Regions from separate parts of the Arthrobacter sp. NyZ413 genome, predicted to be linked through region 1. Evidence: predicted binding sites of a transcription regulator. Region 1 holds the regulator's gene; each other region holds the start of a gene.

The links. Region 1 encodes HrcA, which represses chaperone genes, less so after heat shock. Its sites were predicted from a motif close to TTNGCACTCGNNNNNNNCGAGTGCNAA; they were not measured.
Region 2: a site for HrcA is predicted at 2,955-2,981, ahead of ABCW42_RS10120 (Hsp20/alpha crystallin family protein). Genes of this name have one in related genera too.
Region 3: a site for HrcA is predicted at 2,344-2,370, ahead of groL (chaperonin GroEL). Genes of this name have one in related genera too.
Region 4: a site for HrcA is predicted at 3,482-3,508, ahead of ABCW42_RS20855 (Hsp20/alpha crystallin family protein). Genes of this name have one in related genera too.

What each region holds. Positions count from the first base shown of each region.
Region 1 is NZ_CP155434.1:2,421,165-2,426,762, reverse strand. Features, by position in the region: gene hemW (radical SAM family heme chaperone HemW) at 1-1,021, shown strand, start outside; gene ABCW42_RS11385 (DUF4870 domain-containing protein) at 1,084-1,497, opposite strand; gene ABCW42_RS11380 (DUF3097 domain-containing protein) at 1,599-2,459, opposite strand; gene hrcA (heat-inducible transcriptional repressor HrcA) at 2,661-3,674, shown strand; gene dnaJ (molecular chaperone DnaJ) at 3,734-4,864, shown strand; gene ABCW42_RS11365 (16S rRNA (uracil(1498)-N(3))-methyltransferase) at 4,867-5,598, shown strand, end outside.
Region 2 is NZ_CP155434.1:2,163,924-2,169,521, reverse strand. Features, by position in the region: gene ABCW42_RS10145 (isopenicillin N synthase family dioxygenase) at 1-554, opposite strand, end outside; gene ABCW42_RS10140 (VOC family protein) at 606-953, opposite strand; gene ABCW42_RS10135 (hypothetical protein) at 1,031-1,339, opposite strand; gene ABCW42_RS10130 (nuclear transport factor 2 family protein) at 1,408-1,800, opposite strand; gene ABCW42_RS10125 (hypothetical protein) at 1,953-2,636, shown strand; gene ABCW42_RS10120 (Hsp20/alpha crystallin family protein) at 3,006-3,467, shown strand; gene ABCW42_RS10115 (hypothetical protein) at 3,543-3,905, shown strand; gene ABCW42_RS10110 (hypothetical protein) at 4,046-4,294, shown strand; gene ABCW42_RS10105 (hypothetical protein) at 4,332-4,769, opposite strand; gene ABCW42_RS10100 (rhamnulokinase) at 4,886-5,598, opposite strand, start outside.
Region 3 is NZ_CP155434.1:921,671-927,268, reverse strand. Features, by position in the region: gene ABCW42_RS04510 (RNase H family protein) at 1-397, opposite strand, end outside; gene groL (chaperonin GroEL) at 502-2,130, opposite strand; gene ABCW42_RS04500 (ABC transporter substrate-binding protein) at 2,428-3,858, opposite strand; gene ABCW42_RS04495 (cold-shock protein) at 3,894-4,097, opposite strand; gene ABCW42_RS04490 (LytR C-terminal domain-containing protein) at 4,233-4,850, opposite strand; gene ABCW42_RS04485 (DUF3263 domain-containing protein) at 4,901-5,236, opposite strand; gene ABCW42_RS04480 (uracil-DNA glycosylase) at 5,345-5,598, shown strand, end outside.
Region 4 is NZ_CP155435.1:17,286-22,883, forward strand. Features, by position in the region: gene ABCW42_RS20830 (metal-sensitive transcriptional regulator) at 1-233, shown strand, start outside; gene ABCW42_RS20835 (DUF302 domain-containing protein) at 267-671, shown strand; gene ABCW42_RS20840 (hypothetical protein) at 1,427-1,702, opposite strand; gene ABCW42_RS20845 (hypothetical protein) at 1,847-2,221, opposite strand; gene ABCW42_RS20850 (J domain-containing protein) at 2,257-2,772, opposite strand; gene ABCW42_RS20855 (Hsp20/alpha crystallin family protein) at 2,980-3,405, opposite strand; gene ABCW42_RS20860 (MerR family transcriptional regulator) at 3,537-3,857, shown strand; gene ABCW42_RS20865 (hypothetical protein) at 4,338-4,595, opposite strand; gene ABCW42_RS20870 (TetR/AcrR family transcriptional regulator C-terminal domain-containing protein) at 4,910-5,598, shown strand, end outside.

The sequences.
Region 1 (5,598 bases):
CTCGGAATTGGAATTCGCGTCCCGCGCGCTGAACGCTTCGGGTCTGCCGCAACGGCCCTTAAGCACCGTGTTCTTCGGCGGCGGCACTCCCACGCTCCTGCCTGCTGAAGACCTCGCACGGATCCTCAGTGCCGCCGTCGGGCGGTGGGGCCTCGAGCCGGGAGCCGAAGTCACCACCGAAGCCAACCCCGACTCGGTGACCCCCGAATCGCTCCAGCTGCTCGCGGACGCCGGCTTCACCAGGGTGTCCTTCGGGATGCAGTCGGCCGTGCCGCACGTGCTCAAAGTCCTGGACCGCACGCACACACCAAGCCGGGTTCCGCTGGTAGTCCAATGGGCGCGCGACGCGGGCCTTGCAGTGAGCCTCGACCTCATCTACGGAACTCCAGGCGAGTCCATGGCGGACTGGCGGACGTCCTTGGAAACGGCCCTGTCCTATGAGCCGGACCACATCAGCGCCTATGCGCTCATCGTCGAAGACGGAACCAAGTTGGCAGCCCAGATCCGGCGCGGAGAAGTTCCGCAGATCGACGACGACGACCACGCCGCCAAGTATGAACTCGCCGATCAGCTGATCAGCGAGGCCGGCCTGGATTGGTACGAGGTCAGCAATTGGTCGCGTTCTCCCGAGCAGGCCTGCAGGCACAACCTTGCGTATTGGCGTGGAGACGACTGGTGGGGCATCGGCCCCGGCGCCCATTCGCACGTCGGCGGCGTCCGCTGGTGGAATGTCAAACACCCCGCCGCCTACGCCAATCGGCTAGGGGAAGGCGTGTCACCCGCGGCCGGACGCGAAACGCTCGACGCCGGAACGCGGGAAGTGGAGCGCATCATGCTGGAGGCGCGGCTCGGCTCCGGCCTCGCGGTTGATGCCTTGGACAAAGTCGGTCGCCATGCTGTGGCCGGGCTGATCGCCGATGGCCTGGTGGAACCCGCGGCAGCCTTCCAAGGGCGCTTGGTCCTGACACTCAGAGGACGCTTGCTGGCTGACGCGGTTGTGCGTCGTATCCTCCCGGACTGAATCAAGCCGCAAGCAGGTGGCACCGCCCCAAGGACTGGTGCCACCGAGCCGGCATTCTTGCGCTACTTGATCCAGCGGAGGTTGAAGCGGTAGCGGTGGGGCTGGCCGTGGTTGACGCGGATTCCCGCGGATACCGAAAAGCACGTCAGGGCTACCCAAATGCCCGTCGCGATGACCGCGAAAACGTTTCCGACCACCGGGAGCATGACCAGGAGGTTGGCGAGTACCGCGGCAAGTGTTGGCGGCAGGCTGAAGTTCAGCGCTTCCTTGGATTCCTGTGCCGTGAATGGCCCGCGCTCACGGAAGATCAGGTAGATCAAGAGCGAAGGCACGCAGCCAAGGATTCCGCCGAAGTGCGCGAGAGTTGCCCATTGGCGGTCCTCCGTGGCCGTCAACGGCAACGCATTGGCAGGAACGCCGTGGTACTGGGATTGGCCCGCGGAGGCGTCCCGTTCGTCAGGAGCGTTGTCTGCCACTGTTTCTTCCTTCGGGTATCTGTTGGTGCGGTGTTGCTGTCCCAGAATACTTGGTCGGCACGAAATCAGTGGACCAAACCGGCAGAATCTGCATATGGCGATCAGGAAGCCGGTGCGGTAAGGAAGTCGATGACTTCCTCTACCCGGCCCAGGAGGGACGCTTCCAAGTCGGCGTAGCTCCTCACGGCGCCGAGGAGCTTTTGCCAGCCAAGCCCGATATCCTCGGCCGTCTCATGCGGCCAGCCGAACGCTTTCAGGATCCCTGTCTTCCAATCCGTGCCGCGTGCGACGGTGGGCCATTGCTCGATTCCCAGGACCTTGGGTCGGATGGCTTGCCAGACGTCCACATAGGGATGGCCGACGATCAGGACATTTCCCGCGGCTCCCGGCAGCGTCATTGCGTCGGCGGCGATCCGGGACTCTTTGGAGTCCGGGACGAGGTGATCGACCAGGATGCCCAGCTTCCGGCCCGGGCCGGGGGAAAAATCCGCAATCGCAGACTTGAGGTCGTCTACGCCGTGGAGGGGTTCGACGACGATTCCCTCCACGCGGAGGTCGTCTCCCCAGACTTTCTCCACCAGTTCGGCGTCGTGCTTTCCTTCGACCCAGATGCGGCTCGCTTTCGCGACCTGGGCGCGCTGGCCCGCCACCCGAACCGATCCCGACGCCGTGCGGCCCGCTTGCAGCGCCGCGGCGCCGGCCGCGCGTGGTGCCGGAGGCAAGAGCTTCACCGGTTCCCCGTCCAGCAGGAACCCGAAACCGAGCTGGAAGGATTTGTTCTTCCCCCTGCGGTCCTCCAAGACGACAACGTGCATGCCGCCGGACTTTTCGATCCTTGTCACGGCGCCGACCCACCCGGACTGGACATCCTCGAGGACCATTCCCCGCTCCACGGGAACCTCGCGTAATTGCCGTTTGGTTGGCTTTGCCAAGTCCTGCGGGCCCCAATTGTCATACGACACGGTCTTCACACCACTTTGCGCTAGGGATCGATCGGGATCCGGAACATTTCCGCCGGATCGCGCGGGAATCATGTTCGCCGCAAGCGGTACCAATGCTAACAACGCGGTGGCTCATACTAGACTTGTTAGCACTTGGGCATGTTGAGTGCTAATGGTTGAATACCCGTTGTCGAATACCGGGTCACTGAGTGGAGGTGGGGAGTGAGCGAGCCACGCAAGCTTGAAGTGTTGCGGGCCATCGTGGAGGACTACGTCCACTCCCGCGAGCCCGTCGGTTCCAAAGCGTTGGTGGAACGCCATCATCTGGGCGTCTCGAGCGCCACCATCCGTAACGACATGGCGCTCCTGGAAGAAGAAGGCCTTATCGCTGCGCCGCACACCAGTGCCGGGCGGATACCCACTGACAAGGGCTACCGCCTGTTCGTCGATCGAATTTCCGAGGTCAAGCCCCTTTCGGCAGCTGAGCGGCGCGCCATCCATTCCCTGCTTGCGGGACCGGACGACGTCGAAGACATCCTTGAGCGGACGGTCCGGCTCCTTTCGCAGCTGACCAACCAGGTCGCCGTCGTGCAGTACCCGCACATCAGCCGCGCGCGCGTACGCCACATCGAGTTTGTCCTCTTGGCACCGCGCCAGGTTCTCGTGGTTCTGATCGCCGATACCGGCAAGGTTGAACAGGGCGTCGTCCAATCCGGCGCGGATACCTCGGACGAAGACCTCATGACGTTGCGCGCCCGGTTCCTCGGAAGCATCGCAGGATCACAACTGGACCTCATGGCGCAGGTCCTGCCGTCGGTTGTCGCGCTGTGCCCGCCTGGCCTTCGCGGATTGGCCGGCACCCTTGCCCACGGCTTGGAGCGCTTGGCTGACAGGAGCCGGGACGATCGCATGGTCATGGCCGGAACCGCGAACCTGGCCCGCTCCAACGTGGACTTTCCGCTGAGCATCGGCCCCGTCCTCGAAGCACTCGAGGAACAGGTGGTCATGCTGCGCTTGCTCTCCGACATGGCCGAAGACCCGCGGGGTGTCACTGTCAGCATCGGCCGCGAGAACCCTTATGACGGTCTTTCCGAGGCCTCCGTGGTCGCGACGGGCTACGGTCCGGACAGCAGCGCCAAGATCGGCATTCTTGGGCCTACGAGGATGGACTACCCCAACACCATGGCGGCAGTGCGTGCCGTCGCGCGCTACCTTTCCCGGATTCTGGGCGGCTGAGTTTCCACGGAAACCCCGTTCGCATGAAAACGCAGTTCAACAAGGAAGAGAAAACGACTTTGAGCAGCCACTATGACGTTCTAGGCGTCTCGCCGGAAGCGACAGGCGAGGAGATCAAGAAGGCTTACCGCAAGCTCGCCCGGAAGCTGCACCCTGACGTGAACCCGGGGGAAGGCGCCGCTGAGGAATTCAAAGCCGTCACGCACGCCTACGAAGTCCTCTCCGATCCCCAGAAGCGCCGCGTCTACGACGCCACGGGCAACGAAAACGGCACGGACAACGGCTTTGGCGGCGGCTACGCCGGCCAGGGATTCGCCTTCCAGGACATTTTCGACACGTTCTTCGGCGGAGGCGGCGGGGGCATGCACGGACCGGCGTCTCGCGTGCGACGGGGCCAGGACGCATTGATCAGTGTCCGCATCGATCTCCGCGAAGCAGTTTTCGGTGTGAACAAGAAGCTTGAAGTGGACACCGCGGTGGTTTGCCCCACGTGTGAAGGATCCTGCTGCCGCCCGGGCACCCACCCGGAACGCTGCGACATCTGTGGCGGATCCGGCCAGGTCCAGCGCGCGGTGCGTTCGATCCTCGGACAGGTCATGACCGCCGCCCCCTGTGGATCCTGCGAAGGCTTCGGCACGATCATCAAGGATCCTTGCAATGAGTGCAGCGGCCAAGGCCGCATCCGCAGTCGCCGCTCCTTGACCGTCAAGGTTCCGGGAGGCGTGGCTACCGGCACCCGGATCCAGCTTTCCGGGCAAGGCGAGGCAGGCCCGGCCGGCGGCCCTCCGGGCGACCTTTACATCGAGATCCGGGTCAACGCGGACGCCACTTACATGCGTGAAGGCGACGATCTCCACGCCACCCTGAGCGTGCCCATGACAGCCGCGGCCTTGGGCACTGAGCTTCAGCTGGATACCTTCGATGGTCCCCAGGAGATCGACGTCAAGGCTGGAACACAGGCAGGCGAAGTCATTACTTTGCGCGGGCTCGGCGTCACGCACCTTCGCGGCTACGGCCGGGGAGACCTCAAGGTGCACCTGCACGTCGAAACGCCGGTGAAGATCGACGCCGCCCAAGAGGACCTGCTTCGCCAACTCGCCAAGTTGCGAGGGGAGCAGTTCACCGAGGGAAAGCTCGTGGCGAGCGGCGGTGTGTTCGCCAAGCTCCGGGACAAGCTCGGTAACCTGTAGCGGTGAGCAACCCCGTATTTTTCACCCCGGAGGGAACCCTGGACGGGTTGCGGCCGGGTGATTCCTTCGTGCTCGACGGCTCCGAGGCCAAGCATGCCGTGACGGTCAAGCGCCTTGAAGTAGGCGAAAGCGTCGATATCGTCGACGGCGCCGGGACGCGGCTCGTGGGAAGCGTCACGGCGGCGGCCCAGGGCAGCCTCACGGTACTTGCCGCCGATGTGCGGGAAGAGCCGCGGCCCGCGGTCCGGCTTGTTTTGGTGCAGGCCCTCGCGAAAGGCGATCGCGACGAGCTTGCCGTCGAAACAGCGACAGAACTCGGGATTGACGCTGTGATTCCGTGGCAGTCCGAGCGTTCGATTGTCCGCTGGAAGGGGGAGCGGGCCGCGAAATCGCACGCGAAGTGGCAATCGGTAGCCGCGGCGGCCGCCAAGCAGGCAAGGCGCGCCTGGATTCCCGAGGTTCGTGCCGCCGTCGACGGCTCCGGCCTGGCGTCGGCAGTTGCCGCTGCCGACCTCGCGATCATCCTTCACGAAGACGCGAAGCGCCCCTTGCGCGATGTCCTGGAAGACTGGAACGGCAGGGCTTCGGATGGCGGTGCCGGGGCGGCGCGCGAGGTCTTGCTCATCGTTGGACCGGAAGGCGGCATTTCGCCCCGCGAAGTGACTAAATTGAGTGACGCCGGAGCGGTTACGGCCTTGCTGGGCCACCACGTCCTTCGTTCATCGACGGCGGGA
Region 2 (5,598 bases), 260 kb from region 1:
GGATAACGCACGATCTTGAGAACCGGGAAGGCGCGCGCGGCGAAGGCAGCGTCAAACGTGTCCTCGGGCGCCCCGAGGGAAAGTGCGAGGGCCCTGAGGAGCTCGAGCGAGACGGCACTCAGGCGTTCCATCCATTCCGAGACGATCCCGCGCATTTCCGGCAGTGAGCCGGGCCACAGATTCGGTCCCTCCAGCCGCCAGTAGTCGGCCACTCCCGGCCCGGTTGGCACAGCTTCACGCTCGACGCCGACATCGATTTGTTCGCGCCAGTCAATCGCGCCGTCCGTGAGTTCCCCGCCGACCCTCGTGTAGCCGCGGAATTGCGGGCTTCGGACGTTCTCTACAGCGAGTTTCTCCTCTTCGGGCAAGTCGAAAAAGCGTCGCGAGACCTCAAGCATCGAGTCCGTCAGTTCCTGCGGGATACCGTGGCCCGCCAGGTAGAGAAAACCGACTTCGTGCATGGCGTCGCGCAGCTCGTCACGGAACCGGGCGGCCTCTTCCGCTCCGGCCTTCAGGCGCGAGAAATCAAGTACGGGCAGTGTGTCGAGTGTCAATGTGCCAATTCCTTTCGTTCACGGCCGCAGGGGCCGTCTTCCGCCGTGGTCCTACTCAGCCTGCTTGGGTCGCCACACACCGAACCTGTTGCCTTGGGGATCGAGAAGATGCGCAAACTCGATCGCGCCGTTGTCCACATACGGAAGTGCGACCCGTGCACCGAGCGACTCGGCCTTGGCGATCGCGGCGTTCACATCGTCGACTTGGACGTAGAAAATCGCCCACGAAGTTCCACCCATCGACGCGGTGTCCCACAGGCCCCCTTTGTCGCCGTCGACCATCTGGTAACCGGCGGGCGAGGACTCGCCGAAGCTCCAATCGAAAAGGGGCCCGTAGAAGCCCCTTACGGCCCCGGGATCGGAGGAACCGATTTCGAAGTAGTTGACTTTGGCTGTCATCCGCCGTTGCCTTTCCGTTGTTGTTGAGGGGAGGCCGCCGGCCGGTTAAGACGGCGGCCTCCCGGCTTTTCAGCCCATCACGCCATTGTCAGGGTGAGGACTTTGTAGAGGTCGATGACGGTTTCTTCCGGAGGCGCTTCGAAACCACCTTCGATGCCGGCCTGCATGCGCGGCATCAGGATGTCGTTGCGGAATTTCTCCCAGCTGTCCTTGGACTCATGGACGGCCATGATGGTCCAACCGCCGGCCGAAGGTCCGGCAGCGTGGAATGTCTGGCCCTCGGGCAAGAGTCCCTCGCCGGGGTGAACAGCGGCGATAGAGGCTTCGTATTGCTCCTTTGTGCCTCCCGGGAAAAAGTGGACCACTCCGTATGGGGTCCCTTCCATGTCTGCTCCTTATAGATAACGCGGGTGATCAAAAATAGTGCGGGTGTTTGTATTCCTCCACGGACTGCTCAGGTCCAGAAGCTGTCCGCTATAGCGGTGTCTTCGAAGAATTCCTTTCCTTCAACAACCTTTCCCTCGCGGAGGACGAAGGAAATGGCGGTTCCCAGATCCAGGGTCTTCCCGTTGGCTTCAGCGTGGGTTTGCTGAATTGCGATGGTGTGGTCTTCTCCACCGACGACGTCGTGGACCGTCGCTTTGAAGGACCCTTGGGAGCGTGTTGCCAATTCGCCGAAGTAGGCCAATATGGCGTCGCGGCCCTGTTTGGTCCCGGAAAGTACGCCGCTGCCGGCGACGTACCAAACTGCGTCCTCCGCGAATAGCTCGCTGAGTGTCGCCAAATCCCCTGAATTGAACGCTTCGTACCCGCGCCGAACCAGTTCGACGTTTTCCTCAGCACCCATGTGTGGACACCTTCTTCGCTAGTCCTCGTCGATCAAAAAGGGACGGCTTAAGGCTATTCCTGCCCCGGATGCGTGTCGATGGAAATGGGCAATGATCTGCCAAGCATGCCCCGACCTTGAGGCACGGTACGGACCGGTGGGACGATGAGTCCGTGCAGCCCTTTTTCGATTTTGTCAGCCACAATTGGTGGTTGATCTTTCCCCTGAGCGGATTGGCCGGCGGCTGGGCCCGCTCGTGGTCACGCGCCAGCGAACGGCGGCACCGCCGTCGGGTGGAGCTATACCGGCTCAAGAACCAGGCGGCCCAGGCAGAGCAAGCGAGCCAATCCGAAGTGCTCAGGTTGCGGGAGGCTCACGACGCAGTGAACCAGCGGTGGCTCTCTTACGAGCTTGACGTCGGGAAACTGATTGACTTCCCGGTGATGTCGGACGTGCGGGAGCCGCTCACCGTGGACTTCCTGCGCGCCAAGCGCGAAGCAGATGGCTTGCGTCCGGCTGCCCCGGGAGAAATCACGACGGCGGCCCGGCTCGCCGAGTACCGCGCGGCAGTGCGCAACTTCGAACTGGCTTTCGACGTGGCTGAACGGGAAGCCAAACGCATCAAGGACGGCAACTTTTCGGAGCCCGAACGGCAGCGGCTGGCGACGGCCCGGAAGCTGCTCAGGATCGCTTCCGACTCGGCTGCCACGCCGGCGGAGCGGCAGACAGCGTATAAGCGTGCCCGGCGCGAACTGGACGGGCTCATTGTGCTGCCGGAAACCACTGTGGCCGCCCTTGAGGAGAAAGTTGCCGGCGCACTCGACGCGCCCAAGGCACCCGATTTCCACCAGAACTGACTGTGGGTCAGTGCCCGTGTCGATGGATTATCACGTAGCGGTGATGCTTCCGGTGACGGGTCTTGGACCGGATCGGCGTCAATCCCAGGGGTGGCAAGCCCAAGGATTTCCTCCGACGGGACATCCGGATGTTCACGACCACCAGGAAAACAAGGAATCCCAGCGAGGGGATGAGCAGTACGAGTATCCACGCTAGGGTTTCCACGGCCCGCCTCCTACCCCCAGTTTCCGGCGCCGCAAATCGGGCGTCAAGCAGCCCCTGGGGCTACCCAGTGCACGACGGGAAGGGTAGTTTTTCTTCCATGGGAATGGCCGGTTCCGGCCCTCGTCCGGATCCGGTCGCAAGTCGGCACACATCAGGAGATCATCATGGACAACTTTCTCCGCCATAGTGGAATTGAAGTTCCGGAGCCTGTCCGGCGCTTCCTCCAAGGCGAAAGCGATGGGTCACTTCGCGTGGAGCAATACCAAGAAGGAAACACCTTGGTCATCCGGGTGGAACTGCCGGGAATCGACCCGGAATCGGATGTGGACATCAGCGTCACGGACGACACCCTCCACGTCCAGGCCTGGCGGGAGGAAAACACCGAGCGCGCGGGCCAAATGGGGTACCGCAGCGAATTCCGCTATGGCAAACGCTCACGGAGCATTCCGTTGCCACGCGGCGTGAACCAGGACAGCATCGCGGCGACGTACGAAGACGGGGTGCTCGATATCCGCATCGAACTTCCGGAACAGTCAGAGCCGCAGGCCACGAAAATCCGAGTGGTTCGCACAAGCGGGCGCACCACGACCCAGCCGCCACAAGAGCCGGAGGACTATGTCGGCTAGCGGTTCCACACCGCAAGCAACTGACCTAGGCTGGAAGTACCGATATGGTCGCGTGGCTCTGGAGGTCGAATAACCATGGCCGTGAAACTGAACGAGAAAGCGTTGCAGCATGCGAAGCGGCTCATCAGGGACAACAAGGTGGTCGCGGACACCCGCGATGATTGGAGCGAGCACGCCCCATCAACCGACGAGCAAAACAAGTTCCTGGACAAGAACGGCAGCTCGGAATACTCGAAATGGTTCCTCGGTGTTGATGACGATCATCCGGAGGGTCAGAAGGGCCGCTACAAGTTCCCTTATGGAGACTTCAAGAAGGTTCATCGTTGCGCCGTGATCTCGGGTGAAAGCCGGGCCGGCCAGTACGACCACGACGACATCCGCGAGGCTTTGGGCGACCTCCTCGCCCGGTTGGATGAACATACGGAAAAGTCCGGCTGAAGGTACCCACGCCTCATACGGCGTGCCTGTGAATTCCCAGGCACGCCACATATCCTAATTACGCTTCCGGCATCGGTTTCGACCGACATTACCCGGCCCCCGCCGGACTCTTCTCTGCACCTACTCAGTGAGGCGTCGTCATGGAGCTGAACATCAAGGACCACTGGGACCAACTTGCGCCCGAAACGAAGCAGTGGCTGCTAAACAACCCCGGATGCGTGGTTCTCCCGCGCACCGTAGCCGAAATCATCCATCGGGCAACCGGAATAACTCCCGATGCGGACCAGCACGGCCAAGTCAGCCTTTCCGCCGAGGATGTCAGATTCATCCATGGCCAATCGGAAGCCGGGGCCGGTACACACCGGACCGAGACGACGGCGACCGGCTAGCTAATCCTGGCCGGCACCTTATTCCTGGCCAGTGCCGTCAGGCGCCGTCCGCTTCATCGCGCTCTTTACTGGCGTGCTCTTCATCGCTGTCCGCCGTCCCGCGGGCAGGTTGTTCATCCGCCGTCCGCAACGGTCCGACGGTTCCATCCGAACCATAGTCGCCTTCGGCGTATCGGCCGATTTCGGATTCGGCCGTGCGCCCGGGAAGCGATCCAGCAACACCGAGGTCGGCTCGTGCGTACCGTCCGGATTCCTTGGCTTGGTCACCCAGCGGCTCGGGCAACCCGCCTAGGTTGCCAGCGGCGCCGTAATCTCCCTCACCATATTGCCCTTCTTCGTCGTCCGAGTGCCTGCCCGGTTCCCTTCCCGTCTTTCCGTAGTCGCCTTCGACGTATCTTCCACGTAGTTCGGGTTCTTCAAGCGTGCCGTGGTTCGCCTCTTCGATGGGTTCGTCGCCGCCGGTGTTCTCTGTCATGGCCGTGCCTTTCCTGCAAGCACTTCGCGTCGCTTCGGCGCCCTTTAAGTCTATCGAGGCTGTTTCCGGCACGACAGGTATCGGAGGGAAGCCGACCTGCCAAGGCAGAGGCAGGTTCAGTTTCCGTGGAGGGCGTGGCTGGGATGTGGCTCGTAATGCGTGGCGTGGGTGCTCGCGCGTGCGGTGCGGCGTAGTTCGTTCAGGCCGCCGGTGATGGTTCCGGCGGTGCGGGCTTGGACGAGGATGTTGCCGAGGGCTGTGGCTTCCACAGGACCCGCGATGACTGTTTTTCCGGTGGCGTTGGCGGTGAGTTGGCAGAGGAGGGTGTTTTGGGATCCTCCTCCGACGATGTGCACGGTTTTCACGGACCGCCCGGTGAGCCGTTCAGCGTCGGCGAGGGTGCGGGCGTAGCCGGCGGCGAGGCTGTCCATGATGCAGCGCACGACGGCGGCAGGGCGGTCCGGGAGCACGTCGCCGGTGTTGCGGACGGCTGCGCGGATGCGGTGGGGCATGTTGCCTGGGGCGGTGAAGGCGGGGTCGTCGGCGTTGATCACCGGCCCGCCGGGAGGCAGGGCCGCGGCGGCTTCGAGCAGGCCGGGCAACGGTGGGGCGTAACCTTCGGCGGCCCAGATGCGTTGGCATTCGCTGAGGAGCCAGAGTCCGCCGACGTTGCGCAGGTACCGGGTGGTGGCGTCGACTCCGCGTTCGTTGGTGAAGTTCGCTTGGCGGCTGGCCTCGGTAAGGACGGGATGGTCGAGTTCGACGCCGACCAGGGACCAGGTCCCGGAAGAAATATAGGCAAAACCCTCCTGTGTGGCCGGGACCGCGG
Region 3 (5,598 bases), 1.5 Mb from region 1:
GATCGTCAGCCGCCTCATTGAGATCGTGACCTGCGTGACCTTTGACCCACTCAAACGAGTACTTCCGGCCAACGATGGCTTGGTCGATGTCCTTAAGCAGGTCGACGTTCAGAACCGGTTTCCCGTCGGCCTTGCGCCAGCCTTTGCGTTTCCAGCCTTGCATCCACTTGGTAATGCAGTTGATGACGTATTGGCTGTCGCACAGGATCTTCAACTCTTCGTTCGGAACATGCGCAGTGGAGCGGAAGAGATCCAGCACGGCCATCAGCTCACCCTGGTTGTTGGTTCCGTGCGGCCACCCTCCGGCCCTCCAGCACGAGTCGTCCACGTACCAAGCCCAACCGGCAGGCCCCGGATTGCCTAGGGCGGAACCATCGGCGGCAGCAATAATCGTCATGGTTTCCATCCTGCCAGACGCCCCCGACAGTTAAAGCGCGACGGCGGTCCCCACCTGAGGTGGGAACCGCCGTCGTGCGTTTGGCTTGTGAGCCGGTGCGGGGACTAGAAGCCGCCCATGCCGCCCATGTCGTCGCCGCCGCCAACAGCAGGAGCGTTCTTCTCCGGCTTGTCAGCAACAACGGCTTCGGTGGTCAGGAACAGGCCAGCGATGGACGCTGCGTTCTGGAGGGCCGAGCGGGTGACCTTTACGGGGTCGTTGACGCCGGCAGCCAGTAGGTCCTCGTACACGTTGGTTGCAGCGTTCAGGCCGTGGCCGGAAGGCAGGCCGCGGACCTTGTCGACAACAACGCCCGGCTCGAGGCCAGCGTTGTAAGCGATCTGCTTGAGCGGAGCGTCGATGGCAACACGGACGATGTTCGCGCCGGTTGCTTCGTCGCCTTCGAGCTGCAGGTTGGCGAATGCCTTGGCACCGGACTGGATGAGGGCAACGCCACCACCGGCGACGATACCTTCTTCAACAGCTGCCTTGGCGTTGCGGACTGCGTCCTCGATGCGGTGCTTGCGCTCCTTGAGTTCGACCTCGGTTGCGGCACCGGCCTTGATGACTGCGACGCCGCCGGCGAGCTTGGCAAGGCGTTCCTGCAGCTTCTCGCGGTCGTAGTCGGAATCGGAGTTCTCGATCTCGGCACGGATCTGGGCCACGCGACCGGCGATGGCTTCGGCGTCGCCGGCACCTTCAACGATGGTGGTCTCGTCCTTGGTCACAACAACCTTGCGGGCGTTACCCAGCAGTTCGAGGGTTGCGTTCTCCAGCTTCAGGCCGACTTCCTCGGCGATGACCTGGCCACCTGTGAGGATGGCGATGTCGGCGAGCTGGGCCTTGCGGCGGTCACCGAAGCCCGGAGCCTTGACGGCGACGGACTTGAAGGTGCCACGGATCTTGTTGACGATCAGGGTGGCCAGGGCCTCGCCCTCGATGTCTTCGGCGATGATCAGCAGCGGCTTGTTCGACTGCATGACCTTCTCGAGGACCGCAACGAGTTCCTTGACGTTGGAGATCTTGGAGTTGACGATCAGGATGTACGGGTCTTCGAGGACCGTTTCCTGGCGCTCAGCGTCGGTGACGAAGTAGGCGGAGATGTAACCCTTGTCGAAGCGCATGCCTTCGGTGAGTTCGAGCTCCAGGCCGAAGGTGTTGGACTCCTCGACCGTGATGACGCCTTCCTTGCCGACCTTGTCGAGGGCTTCGGCGATGAGGCTACCGATTTCGGTGTCACCGGCGGAGATCGATGCGGTGGCCGCGATCTCTTCCTTGGTCTCGATTTCCTTGGCGGACGCGAGCAGTTCGCTGATGACTGCTTCGGTGGCCTTCTCGATGCCCCGCTTGAGGGACAGCGGGTCGGCGCCGGCAGCAACGTTGCGCAGGCCTTCCTTGACCAGGGCCTGGGCCAGAACAGTTGCCGTGGTGGTGCCGTCGCCTGCGACGTCGTCCGTCTTCTTGGCAACTTCCTTGACCAGCTCGGCGCCGATCTTCTCGTAAGGATCGTCCAGCTCGATCTCCTTGGCGATGGAAACGCCATCGTTGGTGATCGTGGGGGCGCCCCACTTCTTTTCGAGGACGACGTTGCGTCCACGCGGGCCGAGGGTGACCTTGACGGCGTCGGCGAGGGTGTTCAGACCCCGCTCGAGTCCGCGGCGTGCCTCTTCATCAAATGCAATGATCTTGGCCATAACGGCGGTAGTCCTTCCGGGACAGTCGTTAAGAAGGTGCCTTCACTGTGGTGCCCGCGACGGACGATCCTTCGCTTGCGGCCTCTGTTTGCCGCGCGGTCCGGATCTCACCCCAGCAAGGTGTTCTTGGTCCCCCACGCACCAGCGCCATTCCCATGCGACCGGGGCCGCACGAACAATTAGCAGTCGGTGCTTGAGAGTGCTAATCAATAATTAGCACTCGACCGAGGAGAGTGCAAGCAGCGCGTCCCATAAACCGCCCGCTACGCCTGCGGTTTCGCTATCGGCACAGTGGCGTCACTGCGCCTTCGAGGTAGTCTCCTTGCCGCTCACGCGGGCGGTGTTATCGGCTCCGTAGCTGAAGACCATGTAATTGGCGGACGTGACGTCCCCGTTCGCGTCGAATCCGATGGTGCCGGACTCGCCGTCGTAATCGGGCAGCTTCCCTTCCTTCAACACGTCGAGGCAACCCTGGTACGTCGTACAGTTCGCGCGGTCCTTCCCGGCTCCAGTACCGGACGTCGGACGCACTCCACCGGAAACCGTGGTGAGCCAAGCGGCGATCGATCCCCCGGCGTCGTCATCCGCAGCGGCGGCGGCAAGGCCGGCGAGAGTTGCGGCGTCGAACGTCTCGGCGGCGTATGTCGTGTCCTTGAGGCCAGGGTCGATGCCTGTCAGCGCGGTTTGGAATTCGACGGTCGGGAAGACACCCGGAACGATTCCGTGCGCACCATTGAGGCCGCCCGCGCCGAGCTCCGTCCCGTACTGCCGAACAGCGCCGTCGCTCAAGTACAGCTTGTTGCCGCCGAGTCCAGCGTTGAGCAATTCGGCCAGGGCGCCCTGGGCGCCGTCACGGGCAACCACGACGACGGCGTCCGGCGCCGCCGCTTTGATGCTCGCGGCAGCCGGGGCTGCTTTGCCGGCAGTGAACTCGACATTGTTCGCGGCATCCATGCCAAGTCCGCGCGCCGCGTCCATGACCGCTCCCGAGACCCGAGTGCCGTAATCGCCGGCCTCGTGGAGGACCGAAAGCCGCTTCGCACCGGCGTCGTGGGCTAGCTTTGCCAGGACACTGCCTTGGGCGGCGTCGGCGGCGGAGGTGCGGAAATAGAACCCGCCGCTCTTGTAGGAGCTCAGCCCCGTCGCCGTGTTCGCAGGCGAGATGAGCGGTATGTGAGCCGGAGAGAGGACATCGATCGCGGCGGGGGCATGGCTTGAATCCGTCGGTCCGATGACGACGTCCGCATGGGCGGCCAACAACGCCTTGGCCTGGGTCGCGGTGTCCGCAGTGAAGGCTGAATCGTTCGGGCCGGTAGCTGATTGGGTGCTGCGTGCGCTCGGGCTCGGGCTGGAACTCGCCGTCGGGCTGGCGCTCGGGCTCGCCGTCGCACTCGGGCTGGCCGACGCACTCGGGCTCGGGCTGGACCCCGCCGGAGCGCCCGCCGCCGCGGGGAGCAACTCGACCGGATGCCCCTTGAAGCCTCCGGCATCATTGATCTGCTTCACCGCAAGCTTCGCCGCAGCCAGTTCGGATTCGTTGAGGAACGCAGAATCGCCCGTATTGTCCAGGATGACCCCGATGCGCAGGACGCCGTCACCACTTGGAGCGACCGAATCGAGCCGGGCGTTTGCGCCGGCCGCGGCGCATCCGGAGAGCCCGAGGGCAAGGACGGCACAGCTTGCGAGAAGGGCGGGTACGGGTGGAAGTGACCTGGACGGACGTCCCATGGAGGGCCGTGAAAGCTGCCTTGCCGCAATACCCACTAGATAAGCCGGACGCTCTCTGCCTGCGGGCCCTTCTGGCCCTCGCCCAATTCGAAGTCGACGCGTTGCCCTTCTTCGAGCGCACGGAAGCCATCCATCTGGATCGCAGACCAGTGCACGAAGATGTCGTCGCCGGAATCATCCACGGTGATGAATCCGTAGCCCTTTTCGGCGTTGAACCATTTGACGGTCCCCAAAGCCATGTTCCCCACACTTTCAACTAGCGGTAGCCGTTCGGGGGTTCCCCTGTCCGGCTCCCAACTACTGTAACCACAGTCACGATGCTGTGGCGCAATGAGGCGCAAGGCTGGCCGCAATGTTATTGAGGCGTAACCGGCCTAGCGGTAGCCGGGGCCCAGGATGACCACCACGGGCTGCTGGAATTCGGCGCTGTCCACAAGGTTCGCGATGCCCAGCAGCTTGCCAAGGGCTTCGGCGTTGCCTTTTTGGGCTTCGCCCTTGTAGAAGACGGACGAGGTCTGCTGGGGCATGCCGCCCCAGTTCGCGACGGTGGACAGGGGCCATCCGTTGCCCTGCACAAGGCCGGCCACCCGGGCGGCGAGCCCGCTGGTGGTGGTGCCGTTGTAGACGGCGACGGCGGCGGTCATGTCCACCGCTGCGGTAGTCGGCGTCGGGGTGCTCGACGGCGTGGTGCTGGGGCTTGGCTCGCTCGACGGCTGGGCAGCGGTACTGGCCGAAGGCGAAGCACTTGCCGAAGGCGCGGCCGCGGTCTTGGTGGCGTCAGCGGCCGCAACCGCCTGCGGGACCACCGTCGGGGCCGAGCCCAGTTTCGGCAGGATCAGGAAAGCAACCAGGCCTACGGCCAACGCGATGCCGCCCATGGCCAGGACAGGCCACAAAACAGGGCGTGACGCTGACGCGACGAGCCGATGGACACCTTGGCGCGATGAGCTCTGCGGGACACGGTCGAATTCGTCCCGGGCATATTTGGTCATGGTGAGGCCTTGTCCTTGCTGCTTTTCTTGCTGCGGTACAGCGGGGTGTTCTATGCGTCGGAGCCGAGGCGGCGGGCCGTGCGGGCCCGTTGACGTGACGTACGTAGTCTACGCAATCTCTTGACGAGCATGGGATCGTGCGCCAGCGCTTCCTCGGTGTCGATGAGGGCGTTGAGGAGCTGGTAGTAATGCGTCGCCGAAAGGTCGAAAAGCTCCCGGACTGCCTGCTCCTTGGCGCCCGCGTACTTCCACCATTGCCTTTCCAAGGCAAGCATCTGCTGTTCGCGCTTGCCCAGGGGCGAATCACTGCGGATCCCGGCATTCAGCTCATCAAGCGACGGTCCGGTCACTTCGGCCGCCAAGGGTTCCCGTGCGGGTTCTGCCACGACACACTCCTTCACCGCAAAACCGAATTTCGTCCCTTCCAATGGTACCGGTGGAATAACAAGGCTGTTGTTTGCCACGTCGGAGCTCCCTGAGGGGAGAATGGCCGGATGGCAGAAGAAGCGTTGTTTCAGTTTGGGGCCGAAGACCAGTCGCCGGAATTCGCGGCGCTGCCGGAGGCGCCCCTGGAAGTCCTGGTGGCACCGGACTGGGCTGAAGCGTTGGCCGGCGTCGAGGACGAGTTGCGGTCCGTCCTGTCTTTCGTGGCGGCCGAGGCTGCCCGAGGCACCCACGTGCTGCCGGCGGCGACGCGGATCCTTCGCGCGTTCCAGCAACCGCTGGCGGACGTAAAAGTCCTGATCCT
Region 4 (5,598 bases), on a different replicon from region 1:
CCCCTGTCATCAACCGCCTCAAGCGGGCCCAGGGTCAGCTGTCCGCTGTCACCCGCATGCTGGAAGAAGGCAGGGACTGCAAGGACGTCGTCACCCAGCTGGCCGCCGTATCGAAGGCGCTGGACCGGGCCGGGTTCGCCATCATCGCCACGGGCCTCGAGCAGTGCATCGTCCAAAAGGACGAAACGATGGACAAGAAAGACCTGGAGAAGCTCTTCCTCTCCCTCGCCTAACCAAACCAGCCGTCGGGCAGCCCCAGGAGAACCATGACGTACACACTCACTACCACCGTCGACCTTGCATGGGCCGAAACCCTGGACCGCACCCGGGACGCACTGGCAGCCCAGGGTTTCGGAATACTCACGGAAATCAACGTCCGCTCCACCTTCGAGGCCAAGCTCGGAGCTGAAGCGGCCGACGCTGTAGGAGACTATGTCATACTCGGCGCCTGCAACCCGGCCCTGGCCAGCCGCGCCCTCGCAGCCGAACCGGAAATCGGTGCACTGCTGCCATGCAACGTGGCGGTGCGCCGGAACAGGAGCGAAAAAACGACCACAGTGGAAGCCATTGACCCCCAGACCATGGTCAAGCTCAGCGCTGCGCCGGCCATCAAAGAGGTCGCCGGTGACGCCGCCACCAGGCTGCGCAAAGCCCTCGCCGCCTTTGAGTGACCGACGGAAAACGGAATGTCCGCCACCGAGGGCACCCGGGCGCGGCAAGAAGGACCGGTCCAGGCCTGCCCACCCACGCAGCCGGTCCGCTTGAGCCAGGCACTTTGCCGGCATCCTGCACAGCGCAGCCAATGCGCGAAAATCGCTCAACCCGGAGCGACCATCGAAGTGGTGATCCAAGGACCCGGCGTCTGCGGCTGCCGCTGCGTGAACAGTTTGCGCTCTGCGGGACCAGGTGCAGGAGACCGGACGGCACGAGTCGGTCCCCGATTTGGCCAATGCCGTGCTTCTGTCAAGGGGGTTGTCGTGTGCGGCTTTGGTATTCCTAGGGGAGTCGCTCCAGAGCTTGCCCGAGCCGTCGGTCGCTGGCGGCCTGCCATGCTGGACCTGCTACGACCGCAGACGACTCGAAGGCAAAACCCGCATCCCGGCCATGCTGTCCCTGGCACGGCGCCGGCTGAGTGCCCTCTGGGCATGCTCCGCGACGGAGCCGCGCACAGCTCTGCTGTCGTCGGCCATGTCAACGCCGCTGCCGCTGCCGCGGCGGCTGTGGCCGCGCCGGGATAGGCCCCGGCCACCTGACGCTTTCGGTGAACGAATCACCACGAGCCACGTAGCGGCTCGAGGAGTGCCAGCGGTCCTGAAGCCAGCGGTGCCACTGTGTTTGCCGGGCTATCGGTGCCGGGACGTGCACCCGGGCCGTAGTGTTTCTGCCGGGGCGATGGTGCGCGGCGTCGGACCTGGTTGGTCGTGTTTTAGGGATTGCTGTTGAGGATGTAGTCCACCGCTGCCGGTCCTGTCATGCGCAGGCCGTGGAAGGCGCCGTTTTTGTTCTTCCCGTTCTTTTCCATGCGAAGGCCCGCGAGGCGCAGGGCAGTTCGGAAGGCGGGGTCGGGGAGAGGGACTTTTAGGTTCAGCGCGCACCAGCTGACGTAGAGTCCGTAGAACGCGTCTGGGTTGATCCCTGTATCGGATGCGTCATCGTGGATGATGCAGTCCTGGAGGAACTGGTTGATTTGTGGATCGGTCATCGGGTGCTCCGGGTGATTGGCCATGGGGTCCGGGTATTGCGTTTCGGGCCCGAACGGCGGAAGCGGGGTCGGATCCGTGGCGGATCCGAAGGGGCGGGTGCTGCCGGGCCTGCGGGGTGGTCTGTCTGGTCCGGGACGCGATTTTCAGGGCTGGGTTCCGTAGATGAATTCCTTGGCATGTGCGACGGCTTTCCTGAAGGCGTCGTTGCGCAGGGTGGTTTGCTCGGTGTTCCTGGGGTCGGTTTCGATGTAGTTGGTGTACCCGGGGCGCAGGATCCAAATGTCACCGGCCGGGGGCAGGTAGAACACCCCGAAGGAGCGGTGTTGGGGGTCCTCGGTCCAGATGGGCACGACCGCGACCGCGGCACCGGTGTCCGGGTTGATCCATTGGGCCCGGGGCATGGGTTGTTCGTGGGTTTCGGGATCCAGGAACGGGGCTGTTCCTTTGCCCCACCGCTTTTCGAAGCGTTCATAGAAGGCGGGTATCAATTGGTTGTCGTAGGGGCGCCAGGCGCTCATGGGGGTGTCCTTTGTGATTGCGCAGTCTTCGGCTTTCAGGGCCTGATCCGCAGGATCAGGGTATAGCCGCCTGGGGGAAACGGACCTGGCCGGGCCGGCATGTCCGGGGACCGTCCGCCGGGAGGCTTCCAGGTGACCGGTCCGATCAGCAGCGACGCGGCGGGAAGCAACGCCCCTGGTGTCCGCACGGTCACGCCGTGCGGCCGCACAGCGGTACTGTCCGGGGGCACAGCGGCGCTGTCCGGCCGCTGCGGCTTCGGGTTGGCCGTGGACCGTGGGTGTTCCCGGTCGTAGGCTGAGCGTTTTTCCGGGTTCCCGAGGATGGCGTAGGCGGTCATGATGTCCCGGAGCTCCTGCAGTTCGTCCTGCATCTTCGGTTCTTCGTGCGACGTCGGGGCAGTCGGGCCGGGGCCGGCGTGGTGTTCGCGGGCCGGTCGGGTGTCGGGGTGCGCACCGCGCATGAGTGCGCGGTACGCGCGGGCGACCTCGCGTGCGGTGGCGGTCGGGGCGAGGTGCAGGATGTCGTAAGGATCCGGGTCGTTGTTTTTCATCGGTCGGCCGTAGGGGTATTCAAGCAGGGGGACGGGGATGGTCCCCGGTTAGTTCAGCCGGGGACCATCGTTGCCGGAGCCACCCTCGGGGGCCACACGCGTTCATCAGCGTCCCGGGCTGTGAGGTGTCTGCGAACCCTATCGCCCTTTGGACGGGATGCGGCGTTGCGGTGCCGGTGCTCCCGGTCGGGGTGGCTGCGCCCGCGGTCAGGCGCTGATCTCCTGGCGCTGTGTCCCGGCGGTTTCGATTTCGATGCGGCGCGGTTTGGCTTTCTCGGCCACGGGGATCCGCAGGGTCAGGACTCCGGCTTCGTAGCTTGCTTTGACGCCGTCGGTATCAAGTGCGTCGCCGAGGATGAGCTGGCGGCTGAAGACGCCGCGGGGCCGTTCGGAGGCGATCAGTTCCGTGTCTTCGCCGGTGGGGTCCGGGCGTTCGGCTTTGACGGTCAGCACATTGCGTTCGACGTCGATGTCCACCGAGTCGGCGGTGACTCCGGGAAGGTCGAAGGCGACCACGAAGTCCTCGCCTTCCTGCCAGGCATCCATGGGCATTGCCGCCGGCCTGGCGGTCGTGCCGAGTACCTGCTGGGCCAGTCGGTCGAATTCGCGGAACGGGTCCGTTCGCATCAGCATGGTCTGTCACTCCTTGCAGATCGCAGTATTTTCCTTGTAAAACCAGCCGATCTATATCGGCTGATGTATATTTTTTATAGCACCGGGTATGTATGACTGCAAGAGTGGTTTTCGTGGAATTGGAGGTTCCGATGGGCCAGGCCGGGGACCCCGGGAGGGGTGTGTATGCGATTTCGGTCGCCGCCGAGCTGGTGGGCATGGGGCAGCAGAACCTCCGGCTCTATGAGCGCAAGGGTTTGCTGGAACCGGGCAGGACCTTGGGTGGGACCCGTCAGTACAGCGAGGATGATCTCGTGACCTTGCGTCGGATCGGTGAGCTGCTGGACCTGGGGCTGAACCTGGCCGGCATCCGGATTGTCCTGGTCCTGGAGGCCGACAACCGGCGCCTCGAGGGGGAGCTCAGGTCAGCGAACGCCGCACGGGACACCGCAACGTCCCCGCTCAGGAAATGATGTGACTTTGACCTTGGCCGGTGCGCACACGGGTGGGTCGAACCGAGGCCCCGGGGATTAAAGGCCCTGCCCTGACCGCAGGGCTCCGGATGCACCCGTCGGGGCAGGCCCGCGGGGCCTCGCTGCGCCCGGGCTGCACAAGCGTTTCTTGTCTTTTTTGTTGCTGTCCTCCGGGATCGTACGTGGCCGCTCCACCCCGTCCAGCCCTACCTGATTCGTCGGAGCCTGTTGGCGGGAAACCTTTGAACTCCGGCGCTTTGCTTGTTTAATGCGCAAACTTTCCCGCCGGTGCTCTTGCGGGCGGTGTAACGGGACTCCGTCGCCCACAGCTACGCGATGCTTTGCCAGCAGCCAAAAACCGGGGGAGAAGGGAGGGGGCCGGTCGCCGAAGCCGCCCCGCCCGCCGGAGTCTTCGGCAGTCGGGAGCACTGGGAGCCGGTGCCCTGGGCCGGTTTGTGTGCCCACGGTAGTCCGCGGTGTTCAGGGCAGGGCCGGGTAGGTGTTGAGGATGTAGTCCGTGGCTGCTGGTCCGGCCCTCCACAGGCCCGGGACCGGGGGGCGGATGCCGTGGTGTTTCATGCCTGCCCGGAAGCCGGTTTCGGTGGCCGGGGTGCAGCTGGTGATGCGGCACCAGCTCAGGTAAAGGCCGAAGAGTTCCTCTTCGGCGAGGCAGTGCTCGGGGTCCAGGTCCGGGATGGTGGCTTCGGAGAGGAAGCGGCCAAAGTGCGTGTCGGCCATGACGGGGGTCTTTCTGGGTGGGTACTGCTGCTGCCGGCCCGGGTGGCCGGACAAGGCAGCCGACACCGTGGCGGGGTACGGCGGCCGGGAATGAATGGTGCCCGGATGGCGGCACCGGCCGTGATGCGGGAGCCTGTAAAGGTCCGCGTGAAGGCTAGGACCGGGCTCCCCCTGGTACTACACTGTAGGTAGGAGCCGTAGGATTTTTTCTTTGTCTACACTGTAGGCCTATGGTTCGGGCAATGCAAGGGGTTGCTTGGGCTACGCAAGGGGTTTCGGGTTCCCGGGGGACCACGGGACGGCAGGAGATGGTCATGGAACGTGCAACAACGCCGGCGCGGGAGAGTGCCGGACGGCTGAGCCGCCGGATGGTGCTGGATGCGGCTTTGGAGCTGGTGGATGCCGACGGGGTGGACGCGTTGACCATGCGCCGGCTCGGGCAGGTGCTCGGCCGTGATCCGATGGTCGTGTACCGGCACGCGTCCGGGCGCAAGGAGTTGCTGGACGGGGTCGCCGAACTCGTCCTGGACGAGTTGGAGACGTTCCCGGATGACTTGCATTGGCACGGGCAGTTGCGCCGGATCGCCCATGCGCTGCGCCGGGTGTGCCTGCGCCACCCGAACGCCGTGCCGTTGCTGGTGACCGGCTCGTTGTCCACACCGCTGGGACTGCGCCCGCCCGGGACCCTGCGCCCGCTGGAACAGATCCTGGGGATCCTGATCCGTGCCGGGTTCCTCCCGGCCGATGCCTTGCACATCTCCCGGGCGTTTTACGGTTTCCTCTACGGCCACGTTTTGAACGAACTGCAGGAACTGATCGCGGACCCGGAGGAAAACGAAGCCTTGCTGCGCCTGGGACTCCAGCGCCTTCCCCTGCGCGACTTCCCGCACCTGCGCCACCTCGCCCCCGAACTGCTGGACTATGACGGGGAGAAACAACTCGAAGAGGGCCTGGACATCCTGCTGGCCGGACTCGACCAGCAACTCGCCGTCCGCGACAAAAG